DNA from 2 places in the Pantoea sp. B65 genome. Region 2 is predicted to be linked to the other one. Evidence: predicted binding sites of a transcription regulator. Region 2 holds the regulator's gene; the other holds the start of a gene.

Region 1 (7,529 bases), on a different contig from region 2:
TGACGCCAGCGCCGGCAACGACACCAGCGTCAGCTGATTTTGCTGCGGCGCCGCCTGCAGATGCTGCTGCGCCAGCTGTAAAATATCGAATGCTTCAATAACATAACGCAGATAATCCCGCCCGGCAGTAGTAAGCTGCACCCCTGATTGCGAGCGGGTAAACACCAGCACGCCGAGTTGCTGTTCCAACTGCCGAATCTGCTGGCTGACAGCCGCAGGCGTCAGCGCCAGCTGGGTTGCCGCTTTTGCCAGACTGCCGGTTTCGGCAGCGGTTTTAAATGCCACGATGGCATTGAGACGCGGCAGTTTCGCCGATTTCATCATAGAGCAGGATCCTGTCAGGCATTAAGCCTGGCTATGCACCGGATTAAGTTTTTATTGTTACGGCTCGCGGCCAGAACTCTTATACAGTGGAACGATTATCCGTCTTCCCCGGAGTATCCATGAACAGCCTGGACCCTGTCGTCAACCGGTTATGTCATCCGCTTGGCGACGAGCACTATATCGCCGCCTGTAAGCAACGCCTTGACCAGAGCGGCGCGCTGGTATTGCGCGATTTTCTCACCGCCAGCGCCCTGCAGGCGATTAAGCAGGAGGGCGAGGCCCACAGCCATCAGGCGTTCTATGCCAGCAGCAGCCACAATGTTTATCTGAGCAAACCCGATGATAGCCTGCCTGCCGACCATCCACGCAATCGTCAGGTGATTTCGTCAAAAGGCTGCATTACCGATGAGGAGATCCCGGCCAGTTCGCCGCTGCGCACACTCTACAATGCAGAGTCGTTTAAACACTTTCTCTGTGGGGTACTCGGTGAACCACAGCTTTACCCCTATGGCGATTCGCTGTCGTCAATCAACCTGCACTACGCTCATCGCGGGCAGGAGCTGGGCTGGCATTTTGATAACTCGTCATTTGCCATCACCCTGCTGATCCAGAAACCGCAGGCCGGTGGCGTCTTTGAGTACGTCAGCAATCTGCGCGATGCTGACCGCGGCGAGATGAATTTCGCCGGGGTACAGCAGGTGCTGGACGGCGAACGGACAGTGGATCAGTTAGCTATCGACCCGGGCGATCTGGTGCTGTTCCGCGGGCGTAACGCCCTGCACCGCGTCACGCCCACCGCCGGCGCTACCACCCGGATGCTGGTGGTGCTGGCCTATAATGCCCGGCCGGACATCGCCTTATCAGAAACCGCCAGAATGACCTTCTACGGACGCCTGTAACGCATTAAACGCCCTGGCAAAAATTTGCCGGGTGCGTAATGCCACCAGCGCCTGCCAGTCGCTATCCGCCGGATAAAAGCCTTCATACAGCGCCAGTTTAATCGCCTCGCCTTCGGCGCTGGCCGGGTCGCCATACAGATGCAGCCAGTGGTCGTCACGTACCAGCGAATGCATGGTTTCCCCGTCATAGGTACCACACTCAATGACCAACTGCATCAGCCGTACATCCGGCAGATTATCCAGCATAAACTGCGATAAATACCCGGTGGCCGTGGCGGTGACGCCGGTTTCACTGTCACGATTTTTACCGGTAATCAGCACTGTCAGCCAGGGGCCAAACAGCTGCCGGGCGTTATCGAGCGCCGGATAGCTACGTTCGGCAATCGCCATCAACATCGGGTGGCCATAAGCACCGGCGCCGGTATGCAGATCAAAACTGATAATCTGCTGCGCATGGCACAGATGACGCTGAATAATCTGTTTCAGGGTGAGGTGCGACCAACTGGCTGCCGTGCCGCCGAAGAAAATCCCGTCGGCAAACTGGTACTGTCCGGCTTCGACAATACGCTTCACCCCAACCCAGCCGATTTGCGCGCATTGCGCCTGCATCCGGGCATCCGCCTGCTGACGCTGCTGTCCGTTACTGTCACGACACAGATAGATATCATGCAGCGCCGGATAAGCGGTGTTGTGCGGCAACGGCTGACTGAAATCGATAAAGTTACGATTCAGGTCGGCATTATCTTCATTAACACGTCGCAGATGGGCGCTGCCCCACGGGTTGATCAGATGCACCATCACCAGCGCCATATCGTCAGGCATTGCGCCGGCGGTGAGACTGTCCAGCCAGGCAATCTGGCTGTCAGAACCGTAATAGCCCTCAACTCCGTGGGTGCCGGAAACCACCACCATTAGGTTGCGCGCTTCAGGCCGACCGATGATCGCGACATCGGTCGCCAGGGCCTCGCCGTGCGGCCCGGGCAGCGGGTGGGGATAACAGATCACCTCACCCGCAAGCCGGGCGACGGCCGCAAGGAAACGCGCACGCTGCGCGTTAAAATCCGGCAGTTGCTGCTGTCTGCTGCTCATCAGGCTTACTCTGGCTGGTGCCAAATATCAAAGGTGAAGTATTTCTTCGCCAGCTTGTCATAAGTGCCGTTTTTGTGCAGCTCCGCCAGCGCGCTGTTGATCATCTGACGGTGCTGTTCATCGTCTTTACGTAAGCCGATACCGGTGCCTTCGCCAAACCATTTTTTATCCAGCAGCGTTTTCCCGCTGATAGCAAACTGCTGACCCTGCGGGGTTTTCAGAAAGCCGGTTTCCGCAGAGGCGGCGTTAGTCAGGGTGGCATCGACACGACCGGAAGCCAGATCGGGATAAATCTCTTCCTGGTTTGGATAGGAGACCACCTGAATACCCAGCGGCGCCCAGACAGCCTGCGCATAAGACTCCTGCGTAGTACCCTGCGCCACGCCGATCACTTTCCCTTTCAGGGTAGCGGCATCCGGGCTTAACACACTGTTTTTCTTCGCCACCAGCGCACTTGGCGTAATGTACAGCATATCGCTAAACGCTACCTGCTGACGGCGTTTTTCCGTCATCGACATCGCCGACAGAATGGCATCGAACTTACGCGCTTTTAACGCCGGAATAATGCCGTCGTAGCCGGTCTGCACCCAGACACATTTCACCTGCAACTGCTGACAAATGGCGTTGCCCATATCGATATCAAAACCCTGCAGCGAGCCGTCGGCGGCTTTCGATTCAAACGGCGGAAAAGTCGGATCGACGCCAAAACGCAACTGCGTTTCCGCGAAAGCAGCGTGACTGACGGCGGTCAGAGCCAGCAAAACAGAGAGCGCGATTTTTTTCATACAGGATCCCCGGGAAGAAAGGTAAACAATGAACGATTTATTATTCAATTTAATAACATAGTTGATCATTTTATGGCAGCGCTCAATCGCCGGACGAATTCCCCGCTGCTTTTTTCAGCGAACAATCGTTTGCGTTAACTCCGGCAATTTTGTGATTAAGATCACATAACTTCTGAATCATTATGAAACAAACTTTGACAAATGTGAGTAATATCTATTTTCTATTCCCCTGTTACAGGCACGATGCGCGGACATTCTTCAACAGGCGTTGGCTCTGTTTTGTGACGACGAAAATCACCCTCCTGTCCTGCAGGGGCTACATAACAAGACCATCATTGTTGTACAGCGAATGGTCATTAAGCATGTGGTAATCAAATGAAAACAAAAATGTTGATGGCGGCGAGTACGCTGCTGGCGATGTCATACAGCGCATCTTCAGTTGCCGAAACCAATAACGCAGAGTACCTATCCGACTGGTGGCATCAGAGCGCTAACGTAGTGGGTAGCTACCACACACGGTTTGGGCCGCAGCTGAATAATGACGTCTATCTGGAATACGAAGCTTTTGCCCATAAAGACTGGTTCGATTTTTACGGTTATATCGACGTTCCCAAAGTGTTTGGCGCGGGGAATGGCAACGATACCGGCGCCTGGGACGACGGCTCACCGTTCTTTATGGAGATCGAACCGCGCTTCTCAATTGATAAACTGACCAATAGCGATCTGAGTTTTGGGCCATTTAAAGAGTGGTACTTCGCCAACAACTATATCTACGATATGGGCGATAACAAAGCCAACCGCCAGAACACCTGGTATATGGGTCTGGGCACCGATATCGATACCCATAGCAAAGTGTCACTGTCAGCGAATATCTATGCCAAATACCAGTGGGAAAACTACGGTGCGGCAAATGAGGACAGCTGGGATGGCTACCGCTTTAAAATCAAATATTTCGTACCACTGACCGCGCTCTGGGGCGGCAACCTGAACTATATCGGCTTTACTAACTTCGATTTTGGTTCCGAGCTGCGTGATAAAGCGGGTGACGCGCGTACCAATAACTCCATCGCCTCCAGCCATATCCTGTCTCTGGGTTACGATCACTGGCACTACTCGGTGGTGGCGCGTTATTTCCACAACGGTGGACAGTGGGCGGACGGTACGGAACTGGACTTCGGTAAAGGACCTTTTACCGTGAAATCGACCGGCTGGGGTTACTACCTGGTGGTGGGTTACAACTTCTGATTCTGACCCGGCAGCGGGCGGCATTTATCCCTCCCCTGGGGTAACTTAATGCCGTCCCGTTGCCGATCCATGTCACACCACACCACCTGTTTTAGTCCCACCGGCATTCAGATATTGAAGTTATCGGGATAGTCATGAGAGCATCCTGAGTAATATTGATGTTGCCTTTGGGTAAAACAGGGAAACAAAATGAAGTTGACACAGCGAAACGTTAGCCTTGATTTTTTTCGTGGCATTATGTCACTGCTCGTCTGCATTGGTCATATGTATTACTGGAACCATAATATCGCCATGCCGTTATCGTTTATCTTAGCGGTTGATTTCTTTTTAGTGCTGAGTGGTTTTGTTATCGCCGCATCGGTGTTGAATAATGATAACTTTGATGCAATAAATTTCGCCAAAAAGCGCTATCAACGGCTATTCCCGGTATATATAACCTGTATTATTCTTAGCGTGCCCTTGTTTATTATCTGGAAAGAGCTTCCTCACCCTAATGCATTTGATCTTTTCAAAATCATCACTATCTCACAAATGATCCCCTCCAATAGCAGAAGCGATTTCCCGCTAATTGAACCTATGGGGGTGGCAAACACTATTTCTGCTGAATTGCTGATTGGGATCCTGATTTTCCCGCTGGTCTATTTTCTGGAAAAGAAAGCGAAAGCCATTACCGCACCTTTTTTACTGGTTTTGATCCTTTTCTCATTCCTGAAGATCAATCTCGATTCACCTGATTTTATGAATATCAATTACCGGCTGGCCTACAGTTTTATCCCTTACGGCGTGCTCAGATGCTTAATGGACTATGCCATCGGGATACTTTGCTACCAGCTGCTGATTCGCTCAGGCAGTACAGAATCGTATCTAAAGGAGAGCTTGATACAACTACTGTGTATCTCAGCCTTCTTCTTTTTATTCTGCAAAATGCAGTACAACAGAAATAATGAAATATTGTCTCCGTTACTATTTGGCGTTTTTATCTACTCACTCTCAAAGGCCAGCGGTGCGGTTTTTAAATTAACCAACAATAAATTAGGTGTTTTCCTCGGTGATATATCGTACCCGATCTATCTGATCCACCCGGTATTGATATTTATTTTCAGTAAAATAATGAACTTCAGCACCACCCCAATCGTTATGATATGTTATTTAACCGCCTGTATCCTAAGTGCCTTTATCATCAACCGGATCATAGAAAAACCATCAATGGATTACTTTTCCCGATCCCGATAGTCACCGCTTAAAAACACCCGACTGAGGCAACTGGACATCCAGGGTATAGGGCATTCAGCCGGGTATTTCCCTGCCGCCCCAGGCCGCCGCCTGGCGCTATTACTCTGCCGGTTTTGTTACATTAATCATCCACGGGATACCGAATTTATCGGTAAGCATGCCAAAACCCTGCGCCCAGAAAGTCTCCTGCCACGGCATGGTGACATTGCCTCCGGCCGCAAGATTATCAAACCAGCTTTTACCTTCGTCGACATCATCGGTCGCCAGACTGATGGCAAAGCCACTATGCTGCTGCTCAGTAGCGGCCATATTGCCGTCGCTCATCATGATTTCACTGTCGCCCACTTTCAGCTGGGCATGCATAATTTTGTCCGGCGGAAAGTCATAAGCGGAAGCGCAGTCTTCCTGTTGCATCTGCTCCGCAGGCATATCATCGAAGGTGGTTTTAAACAGCAGTTCGGCGCCAAATGACTGATGATAAAAAGCGATCGCTTCTTCACAGCGACCATCAAAAAACAGATAGGGATGCACTTGCATGGCTGACTCCTCAATAATGGCAGGACGCCGCACGGCGATTATCCGTGTTATGGCGTGATTATCACTCAGCGCAAAGTGTAGTCAGCCTTGCCAGCATAAAATGGGCGTCAGCCCGCACATTGGGGCGATTTTATCATCGCATCCCAGCCAGCCGGCGGTCAGCAACTACGACGAAACAGCTGCGCCATATAGGCCCCCATCGGCGTCAGTGCGGTATCGCGCCGCTGAATCAGAAAAAAGGTCGCCTTTGGCAGCGGCTGATCGAGTTCCAGCGCCACCACGCTATACTAGCCGCTCGTCACTCATGACGATTGCCACCGCGATAATCAGCGCGCTGGATCTGGCGCTGAAGTTTCTCGCCGTCTGGATCCTGCTGCTGCTGGCCTGGTATGCGCTTGGCCTGCCAATAGGACCCGGCGTGTATCCACAGCTGCCCGGTTAAATAGTTGCGGGCGGTGGTGACATCACCCGCGATTTAATTAAATCACTATTATCAGCCACGGATGCGCCCGGAATATTACAACGGCATCTGGCGATGCCGCTCTTTTGGCTTACGCCACCAGCTGACGGACAAACGCTTCGATCTCTTTATCCTGACAGTTTTCAAAGAAACACTGCTGGAAACGCTGGCCGCTCACTGCGGTTTTAACCAGTTCAGGGTCAATGGCGCGCAGGGTATCGAGATAGTTCTCTTTCACCACCGCCGCCTTCACCTGATTCAGAATGCCCGCGTTACGTACCTGTGGTTCTTTACGCTCCAGCGGATAACCCTGACCTTTCTCACCGGTAAAGGCTTTCTCGAAGATAAAGCGCAGATTCAGCTCAGCGCCCCAGCCAAAGCCTTTGGCAAACGGCAGCGCCAGCGCATTACCATTATTGATTTGCGCAAACAGGAAGGCGTCCGCCGGATCGATACAATAACCACATATCACGCCCGGATGGATATTCAGTGACATCAGCGCGCCCTGACCAGTGCCGCAGCCGGTGATGACAAAATCGACCGCTTTGGCATTCAGCAGAATGCTGGCCATAATGCCGAGATGAATATAAGTCAGATGATGATCCTGTTCATCACTCATGCCGACGTTGTAAACCGGGTAATCCTTGCTGTCAGCGACCTGCTGTAGCTCTTTCAGGACTATTGCATTTTTGCCCGCCTGACTGTTCTCCATCATCAGTGCAATCTTCATGGTTCTCCCCTTTACGTCATTGGCTAAGGAACAGTGAGTTTTTACCACTCACTATATTTATGAAACATTGTTTCATTTTTCCAGATAGATGTCTCCCACTGACCCAATCCCGCGCCATTTATTGTGATCCTGCTCTCAATTCTGTCGGTTTTCCCTCGGCAGCGAACGCTAAAAGGATATGCTTACCGTCAATTATGAAACGATGTTTCAATAAAAAATCAATGCCA
Region 2 (7,529 bases):
TACCGCTATGGCAGCGACGGCATGCGTATCAGTAAAGTCAGCCGCCGCCAGAGCGGCAACAGCCTGCAGACGCAGAGGGTAACCTATTTACCCGGCCTTGAGCGGCACACCAGCCATACCGGCGAAACCCTGAAGGCGGAGCTGCACACCCTCACCGCCGGTGAAGCCGGTGCGGCGCAGGTGCGGCTGCTGCACTGGCAGAGCGGACTGCCCGCCGGTATCAGCAATAACTCGCTGCGCTACAGCTACGATAACCTCACCGGCAGCAGCGGGCTGGAAGTGGATGCGCAGGGCGAGTTAATCAGTCAGGAGGAGTATTACCCGTATGGCGGTACGGCGATCCGCACGGCAAGAAGCCAGGCGGAAGCGGAGTATAAAACCCGCCGCTACAGCGGCAAGGAACGCGATGCCAGCGGGCTGTATTACTACGGTTACCGTTATTATCAGTGCTGGGCCGGGCGCTGGCTGAGCGCCGATCCGGCCGGGAACCTGGCCGGGCTCAATTTGTATATAATGGTAATCAATAACCCGGTGAGCTATCGTGATCCTGATGGGTTAATGCCACATAGAATTTATCCACCTGGCGAGCACCCCGATACTGATCAACGCATCTATAAAAAACTATCACAATGGACGGCAATGCATGGTGCTGAAATTATCGCTGAGAATCTGACGATCATTGCACAACAAGATAAAGAGAAACGGGTAGTGATTGAAAATAGTTTAAAACGCGCTAAAACGGTACTGGATAGGGCTCTGCTTATGGCACATAGTCATCCTTCCGCCACACAAACGCTGCTTGAACCCTATATAGGTAAAGCTGATGTTGAGTTATTTTCATCATTAGTCAAAGTTTGGGCGATGACCAGAGATGTTATTCAGACGATTCGGAATGATACAGTAAAACGCTCGCGATTTTCCCTAATAAGATATTTGCATGAAAAATCCGATGTTATCGCTGCGGCAATAGCTGATGAGGGCGCAGTTATTCTGGCTGAAAGCTTTTTTAGCGACTCCCCTGAGGTCAGGGTTAAAAATCTGATTCACGAATACAGCCATATGGAAACATTCAAAGATACCGCTTTGGGATTGAGTGTAACCGGTCCGGAAACGACCGATTACTGGTATCTTGATGATGAAATGACGGCAGAGCATTCCACAGATATTTTGTCACAGGGTATTATGGGGATCAAAGAAGAGGAAGGGATTTTCCAGACGGATGCTATCAGGAATAAAATAAGAGAATTAACCGGATACCCTACCCTGACGCGCAGGCAAGCTGTACGCGGCTTTAATAAATATCTTTGGATCCGTCAGGCGCTGGGGGTGCTTAATCCCGATACTGTCGCCGGATCGGGGATGGCGATTTACCGTGCCAGCGCTCACTATTTTGCGTAACATCAACGCATAGATGCAAAAAAAAACGCCTGACGCATACCCCATCAGGCGTTTCTTACCGCTAGTGGAAAAACCGCCGGGTGGTGAGAAAATCAGTTCATCACCGCAACAAAGCTAAAAGCGATAATCACTAACAGTGAGCCAACGGTGGTCATCAGAGATAACTTCAGATTGGTATCCATACTACGCTCCTAAAAGACCCATAAGTCATGAGTATACAATCAATAACTGTGTGGATTTTCCCACAGTTGCAAGTAAAAATCTCGTTTTCTTCTCACAGCCTTGATAGAATTCTTTTTTTCCGTTGCGCAACAACTGCAACACCGCGTTACTTGCCGTGTTTCCTGACGTCATTCTCCTTCCCGACGTCACTCAGAATGCAACAATGAACCCCCATGGCCGCCTGAAAATCGCCAGGGGTACGCAAACGTTTAACATGCTATTTATCAATGCGTTGAGATAAGCGCAGGAGTACCAGTTTAATGGCAACAATTAAGGATGTGGCGAAACGCGCCGGTGTTTCCACCACCACCGTTTCACATGTCATCAATAAAACACGCTTTGTCGCTGAAGATACGCGCGAAGCGGTTTGGGCCGCCATCAAAGCGCTGCACTACTCGCCCAGCGCCGTTGCACGTAGTCTGAAGGTTAACCATACCAAATCGATTGGTCTGCTGGCGACCTCCAGTGAAGCGCCCTACTTTGCTGAAATTATTGAAGCGGTAGAGACCCGCTGCTTTGCCAAAGGCTATACGCTGATCCTCGGTAACGCCCATAACGATCTGCAAAAGCAGCAGGCGTATCTGTCGATGATGGCGCAAAAACGCGTCGATGGCCTGCTGGTGATGTGTTCTGAGTATCCGGATGACCTGCTGAAAATGCTGGAAGAGAATCGCAATATCCCGATGGTGGTGATGGACTGGGGCGAATCGCGCGGCGACTTTACCGATACCGTGCTGGATAATGCCTTTGAGGGTGGTTATATGGCGGGTCGCTATCTGATCGATCGCGGCCACCGCGATATCGGCGCGATCCCCGGCCAGCTGGAGCGTAATACCGGCGGCGGCCGTCATGCCGGTTTTCTGAAAGCGCTGCACGAAGCCAGCATCCATGTGCGCGATGAGTGGATTGTGCAGGGTGACTTTGAACCGGAATCCGGTTATCGCGCCATGCAGCAAATTCTGTCGCAGAAGCAGCGGCCAACCGCAGTGTTTTGCGGCGGCGATATTATGGCGATGGGGGCGATTTGCGCCGCCGATGAGATGGGCCTGCGGGTGCCGCAGGATATTTCGGTGATCGGTTATGATAATGTGCGTAACGCGCGCTATTTCACACCGGCGCTGACCACTGTGCATCAGCCAAAAGAACGTCTCGGGCAAACCGCCTTTGATATGCTGCTGGACCGCATTACCAGTAAACGCGAAGATCCTCAGACCATTGAAGTGCATCCTTCACTGATCGAGCGCCGTTCCGTCGCCGATGGCCCATTCCGCGATTATCGTCGCTAATCTTCTGGCCGGCCACGGCGGTGGCCGGTGATCACGCCTCGTGCAACCACTCGGCATTCATGGTTTCCGCATCGCCCAGATAATCCAGTAGCCAGCTCAGCGCCGGCGACGCGCTCTGTTCTGCCCAGCTGACGCAACATGGGCTGTCGGGAAAACCCGCCGGCAGGCTCAGCTCCGTCAGTTCGCCACTGGCGAGCAACGGTGCGGCGAAGTGCCCGGGCACCATACCAACGCATAATCCCGCCAGCAGACAATCAAAGGCGGTATCCCAGTCCGGCGCCACCAGACGCCGCTGATTATCCAGCGTCCAGGTAATCCGCTTCGGTAAGCTGCGCGAGGTATCTTCCAGCACCAGCGACGGCCACTGACGAATCGTCTCTTCCTCTATCGTTCCCTGCTGCCGCGCCAGCGGATGTCCGGCACTGACCACGCAGCGCCAGTTTAGCGCCCCCATATCGCGAAAACCAAAACGCCCGCCGACCGGGATCGCCTGGGTGGCGCCAATCGCCATATCAACCCGCCCGTCCACCAGCGCATCCCAGACGCCATTAAATACCTCATGGGAAACCAGCAGTTCCATATCCGGGAAATGGCGATAGAAATCGAGTACCAGCTGGCGGCTGCGCTGCGGTTTAACAATCAAATCGATCGCGATACTTAACTGCCCGCGCCAGCCATTGGCCACCTGCTGACACTGACGGCGGGTGGCAAGCATTTTTTTGATAACAGCGCGGCCTTCCTGAATAAAAACTTTACCGGCAGCGGTAAGTACCACATCGCGATGGCGGCGTTCAAACAGCTGAACCGCCAGCCACTGCTCCAGCTGACGTACGGTATAGCTGACCGCCGAGGGCACACGATGCAGCTCACTGGCGGCGGCGCTAAAACTGCCGGTACGTGCAACCGCATCAACCACTTCAAGAGAATGTTCTGACCACATATCCTGCCTGCAAAATTTTTCAACGCAATAGGCAAATATTAGCGTTTCACAAGCCACAGTGCACCCGCTTACACTCTGCGCGTTACATCACCTGCATAAAAAAGAGTTATCTGATGATCAAGTCAAAAGGATTTATTGTTTACCTGGCGCTGTTAAGCATGCTGGGTTTTCTTGCTACCGATATGTACCTGCCGGCGTTTGGCGCCATGCAACAGGACCTGCACACCCATCCTGGCGCTATCAGCGCCAGCCTGAGTATCTTCCTTGCCGGTTTTGCCTGTGCGCAACTGTTCTGGGGGCCACTGTCGGATCGCATCGGGCGTAAACCGGTGCTGGTAATGGGGCTGAGTCTGTTTGCCCTCGGTTGCGCCGGTATGCTGCTGGTGCAGGATGCCACCCTGCTGCTGGTGTTGCGCTTTATCCAGGCGGTGGGGGTCTGTTCCGCAGCGGTCAGCTGGCAGGCGCTGGTCGTCGACCGCTATCACGGTGCGCAGGCTAATCGTGTCTTCGCCACCATTATGCCGCTGGTAGCGCTCTCTCCGGCGCTGGCGCCGCTGCTGGGCGCCTGGCTGCTGAACCATTTTAGCTGGCGCGCGATCTTTGTCGCACTGCTGCTGATTGCGCTGGCATTGCTGATCCCGACGCTGCGGCTTAAATCTGCGACAGTAAAAAACCGCGTCAGCGTGCAACCCCTGGTCAGCTTTCTGCTGTTGCTGAAATCGCGCATCTGGAGTGGCAATGTGCTGATTTATGCCGCCTGTTCCGCCAGTTTTTTTGCCTGGCTGACCGGTTCGCCGTTTATTCTTGCCGATCTGGGGCTGACGCCAGGCGATATCGGTCTGAGTTATATTCCGCAAACGCTGGCTTTTTTACTGGGTGGTTTTGGCTGTCGCGCGTTGCTACAGCGTCTGGCAGGCGCCACCCTGTTGCGCTGGCTGCTGCTGGGTTATGCCATCAGCATCAGCGCCATCTTTGCCGTGGCGCTGTCCGGCCAGGTAACACTGACGGCGCTACTGGTCCCGTTTTGCGGTATGGCGATGGCGAATGGCGCGATCTATCCGATTGTGGTGGCTAACGCACTGCTGCCCTTCCCCGAGGCCACCGGAAAAGCCGCAGCATTACAGAATATGCTGCAACTCGGTCTGTGCTTTCTCGCCAGCATGGCCGTATCGACGCTAATTGCCGAAACGCTGCTGACCACCACCGCAATTATGTTGCTGACCGTTGTTCTTGCTTTGATCGGATATGCGCTACAATTTCAGCGCAAGAGCGAAAAACAGCGGTTGGTCAAAGCAGTCGACGCCACATCACATCAGTGAATGAAATCATTTAGTTAGCTCGCTAACAATATTGTATTGAATATTGCCTGCCGTGAGCATATACTCATCTAAGGCAATATTATATAACAATAAATTAACATTATTTGGTCAGACCTGACAGGGCTGTCGTGGTGTTTTACGGCGTGGCATTCGCAACGCATCTCTGCAGGACCAAACCTGAGTATCGATATTGCAGCCAGTCGCGGGAAACCGGGGCAGCATATCTGCCGCCTGCGCTACTAACATCGCTGCAGCATCAGTAAGGCAAGGTATTTTTCGTTCATTTTCAATCCTCTGTTAAACGTCGGATATCAGGCGCACGGATTTTCCGTGAGTTCTCTCACAATCCTGTAGAAATTAGCTATTCTAATTCTCAGGTTCTAATCACAGCAGGTGATGGAGAAGCTATGAGTTCATCGTGTATAGAAGAATTGGGCCTGGAAGAAAATCACTGGTATCGCATCGTCCATGAAATGCTGCAGGTAGCCGGTGTGGAAGTGAATGGCTCTCACCCCTGGGATATCCAGGTGAAAAATCCCGATTTTTTCCGGCGTGTATTGCAGGAAGGCTCACTGGGGCTCGGCGAAAGCTATATGGATGGCTGGTGGGAGTGTGAACGCCTCGATATGTTTTTTCATCGGGTGTTAAAACATAAACTTGACCAGCAACTCCCGCGCCATTTCAAAGATACGTTGCGCATCGCAGCGGCACGGCTGACTAATCTGCAATCAAAAAAACGCGCCTGGATTGTCGGCAAAGAGCATTACGATCTCGGTAACGATCTTTTCTCATTCATGCTCGATTCCCATCTGCAATACTCCTGCGGTTACTGGAAACAAGCGAAGACGCTTGAAGAAGCGCAGCAGGCCAAGCTGAAAATGATCTGCGAAAAACTGCAGCTGCAGCCAGGCATGTCGCTGCTGGATATCGGCTGCGGCTGGGGCGGTCTGGCGGCGTTTGCCGCGCGCCATTATCATGTCAGGGTAGTCGGCGTGACTATCTCTGCCGAGCAACAGAAACTGGCGCAACAGCGTTGCGAGGGTCTGGACGTGACCATCCTGCTGCAGGATTATCGCGATCTGGCGCAGAAGTTTGACCGAATTGTTTCCGTGGGGATGTTTGAACATGTCGGGCCGAAAAATTATGCCACCTATTTTGACGTTGCCGACCGCAATTTAAAACAGGATGGCATTTTCCTGCTGCACACCATTGGCACGATTAAAACCGATATGAACGTTGACCCGTGGATTGATAAATATATCTTCCCGAACGGCTGTCTGCCGTCGATACGTCAGATTGCCGATGCCAGTGAGCCGCACTTTGTGATGGAAGACTGGCATAATTTTGGTGCGGATTACGACACCACCCTGATGGCATGGTATCAGCGTTTCCTTGAAGCCTGGCCGCAGCTGGCGGAAGATTACGGCGAACGATTTAAACGGATGTTTAGTTACTACCTTAATGCCTGTGCCGGTGCTTTTCGCGCCCGCGATATCCAGTTGTGGCAAGTGGTATTCAGCCATGGGATTGAGGGTGGATTGCGGGTACCGCATTAACGACGGGATGTATTAATGCAAAGGGAGGCATTAATGCAAAGGGAGGCATTAATGCAAAGGGAGGCATTAATGCCTCCCCTACGGTTAGGGTGTGATAGATCGCCCTTTATTGTTCTGCCGGGGATTCCGCTTCCGCCAGCAGCGCCGCTTCGCGCTGTGCCAGAACCCGCTCCACCGTTTCCACTATCGCCTGGGTCTGTGGGTCAATTTCAATATTGACACGCTGCCCCAGTTTTTTCTCGCCCAGCGTGGTACGCGCCAGCGTCTCGGGGATCAGGTGCACGCAGAATTTACTTTTAGTGACATCTCCCACCGTCAGGCTAATACCGTCAATACCGATATAACCTTTACGCAGAATAAATTTCATCACCTCTGCATCCTGCGGTTTAAACCAGATTTCGCGATTATTCTCTGAATTAATAATCTTGCAGATCTCAGCGGTGGTCATAATATGGCCGGACATTAAATGGCCGCCGATCTCATCGCTAAATTTCGCCGCACGTTCCACGTTAACTTTATCGCCGCTCTCCAGCTCACCGAGATTGGTAATACGCAGCGTCTCTTTCATCAGATCAAAACTGACCTGTTCACCGTCAACCCGGGTAACCGTCAGGCAGCAGCCGTTATGGGCCACCGAGGCGCCTAAGGCCAGGCCTGGCATCATCTCAGCCGGTAATTTGACGATGTGCGTACGGAAATTGGTTTTCTCTACAATAGACAGCACCTCAGCGGTGCCCTGCACAATACCAGTAAACATGCTTCAAGCCTCAGTCTGTTTTTGGCAATCTTAACACATCTGCCATGCTGC

Evidence for each region. Region 2 encodes PurR, which represses purine synthesis genes. Its sites were predicted from a motif close to CANGCAAACGTTTGCNTG; they were not measured.
Region 1: JWF83_RS17295 (nucleoside-specific channel-forming protein Tsx) is a predicted target of PurR. The motif match lies at 3,216-3,233, and genes of this name have one in related genera.

What each region holds. Positions count from the first base shown of each region.
Region 1 covers NZ_JAHXPU010000037.1:171,492-179,020, reverse strand. The annotation lists gene JWF83_RS17315 (LysR substrate-binding domain-containing protein) at 1-324, opposite strand, end outside; gene JWF83_RS17310 (2OG-Fe(II) oxygenase) at 444-1,223, shown strand; gene JWF83_RS17305 (DUF2817 domain-containing protein) at 1,185-2,312, opposite strand; gene JWF83_RS17300 (ABC transporter substrate-binding protein) at 2,318-3,097, opposite strand; gene JWF83_RS17295 (nucleoside-specific channel-forming protein Tsx) at 3,473-4,342, shown strand; gene JWF83_RS17290 (acyltransferase family protein) at 4,532-5,575, shown strand; gene yjdN (VOC family metalloprotein YjdN) at 5,675-6,112, opposite strand; partial or broken gene JWF83_RS17280 (LysR family transcriptional regulator) at 6,271-6,393, opposite strand; gene JWF83_RS17275 (hypothetical protein) at 6,417-6,554, shown strand; gene JWF83_RS17270 (RpiB/LacA/LacB family sugar-phosphate isomerase) at 6,664-7,302, opposite strand.
Region 2 covers NZ_JAHXPU010000036.1:8-7,536, forward strand. The annotation lists partial or broken gene JWF83_RS14335 (RHS repeat-associated core domain-containing protein) at 1-1,398, shown strand, start outside; gene JWF83_RS14340 (YnhF family membrane protein) at 1,491-1,580, opposite strand; gene purR (HTH-type transcriptional repressor PurR) at 1,881-2,906, shown strand; gene punR (DNA-binding transcriptional activator PunR) at 2,938-3,846, opposite strand; gene punC (purine nucleoside transporter PunC) at 3,960-5,165, shown strand; gene cfa (cyclopropane fatty acyl phospholipid synthase) at 5,573-6,721, shown strand; gene JWF83_RS14365 (riboflavin synthase subunit alpha) at 6,828-7,478, opposite strand.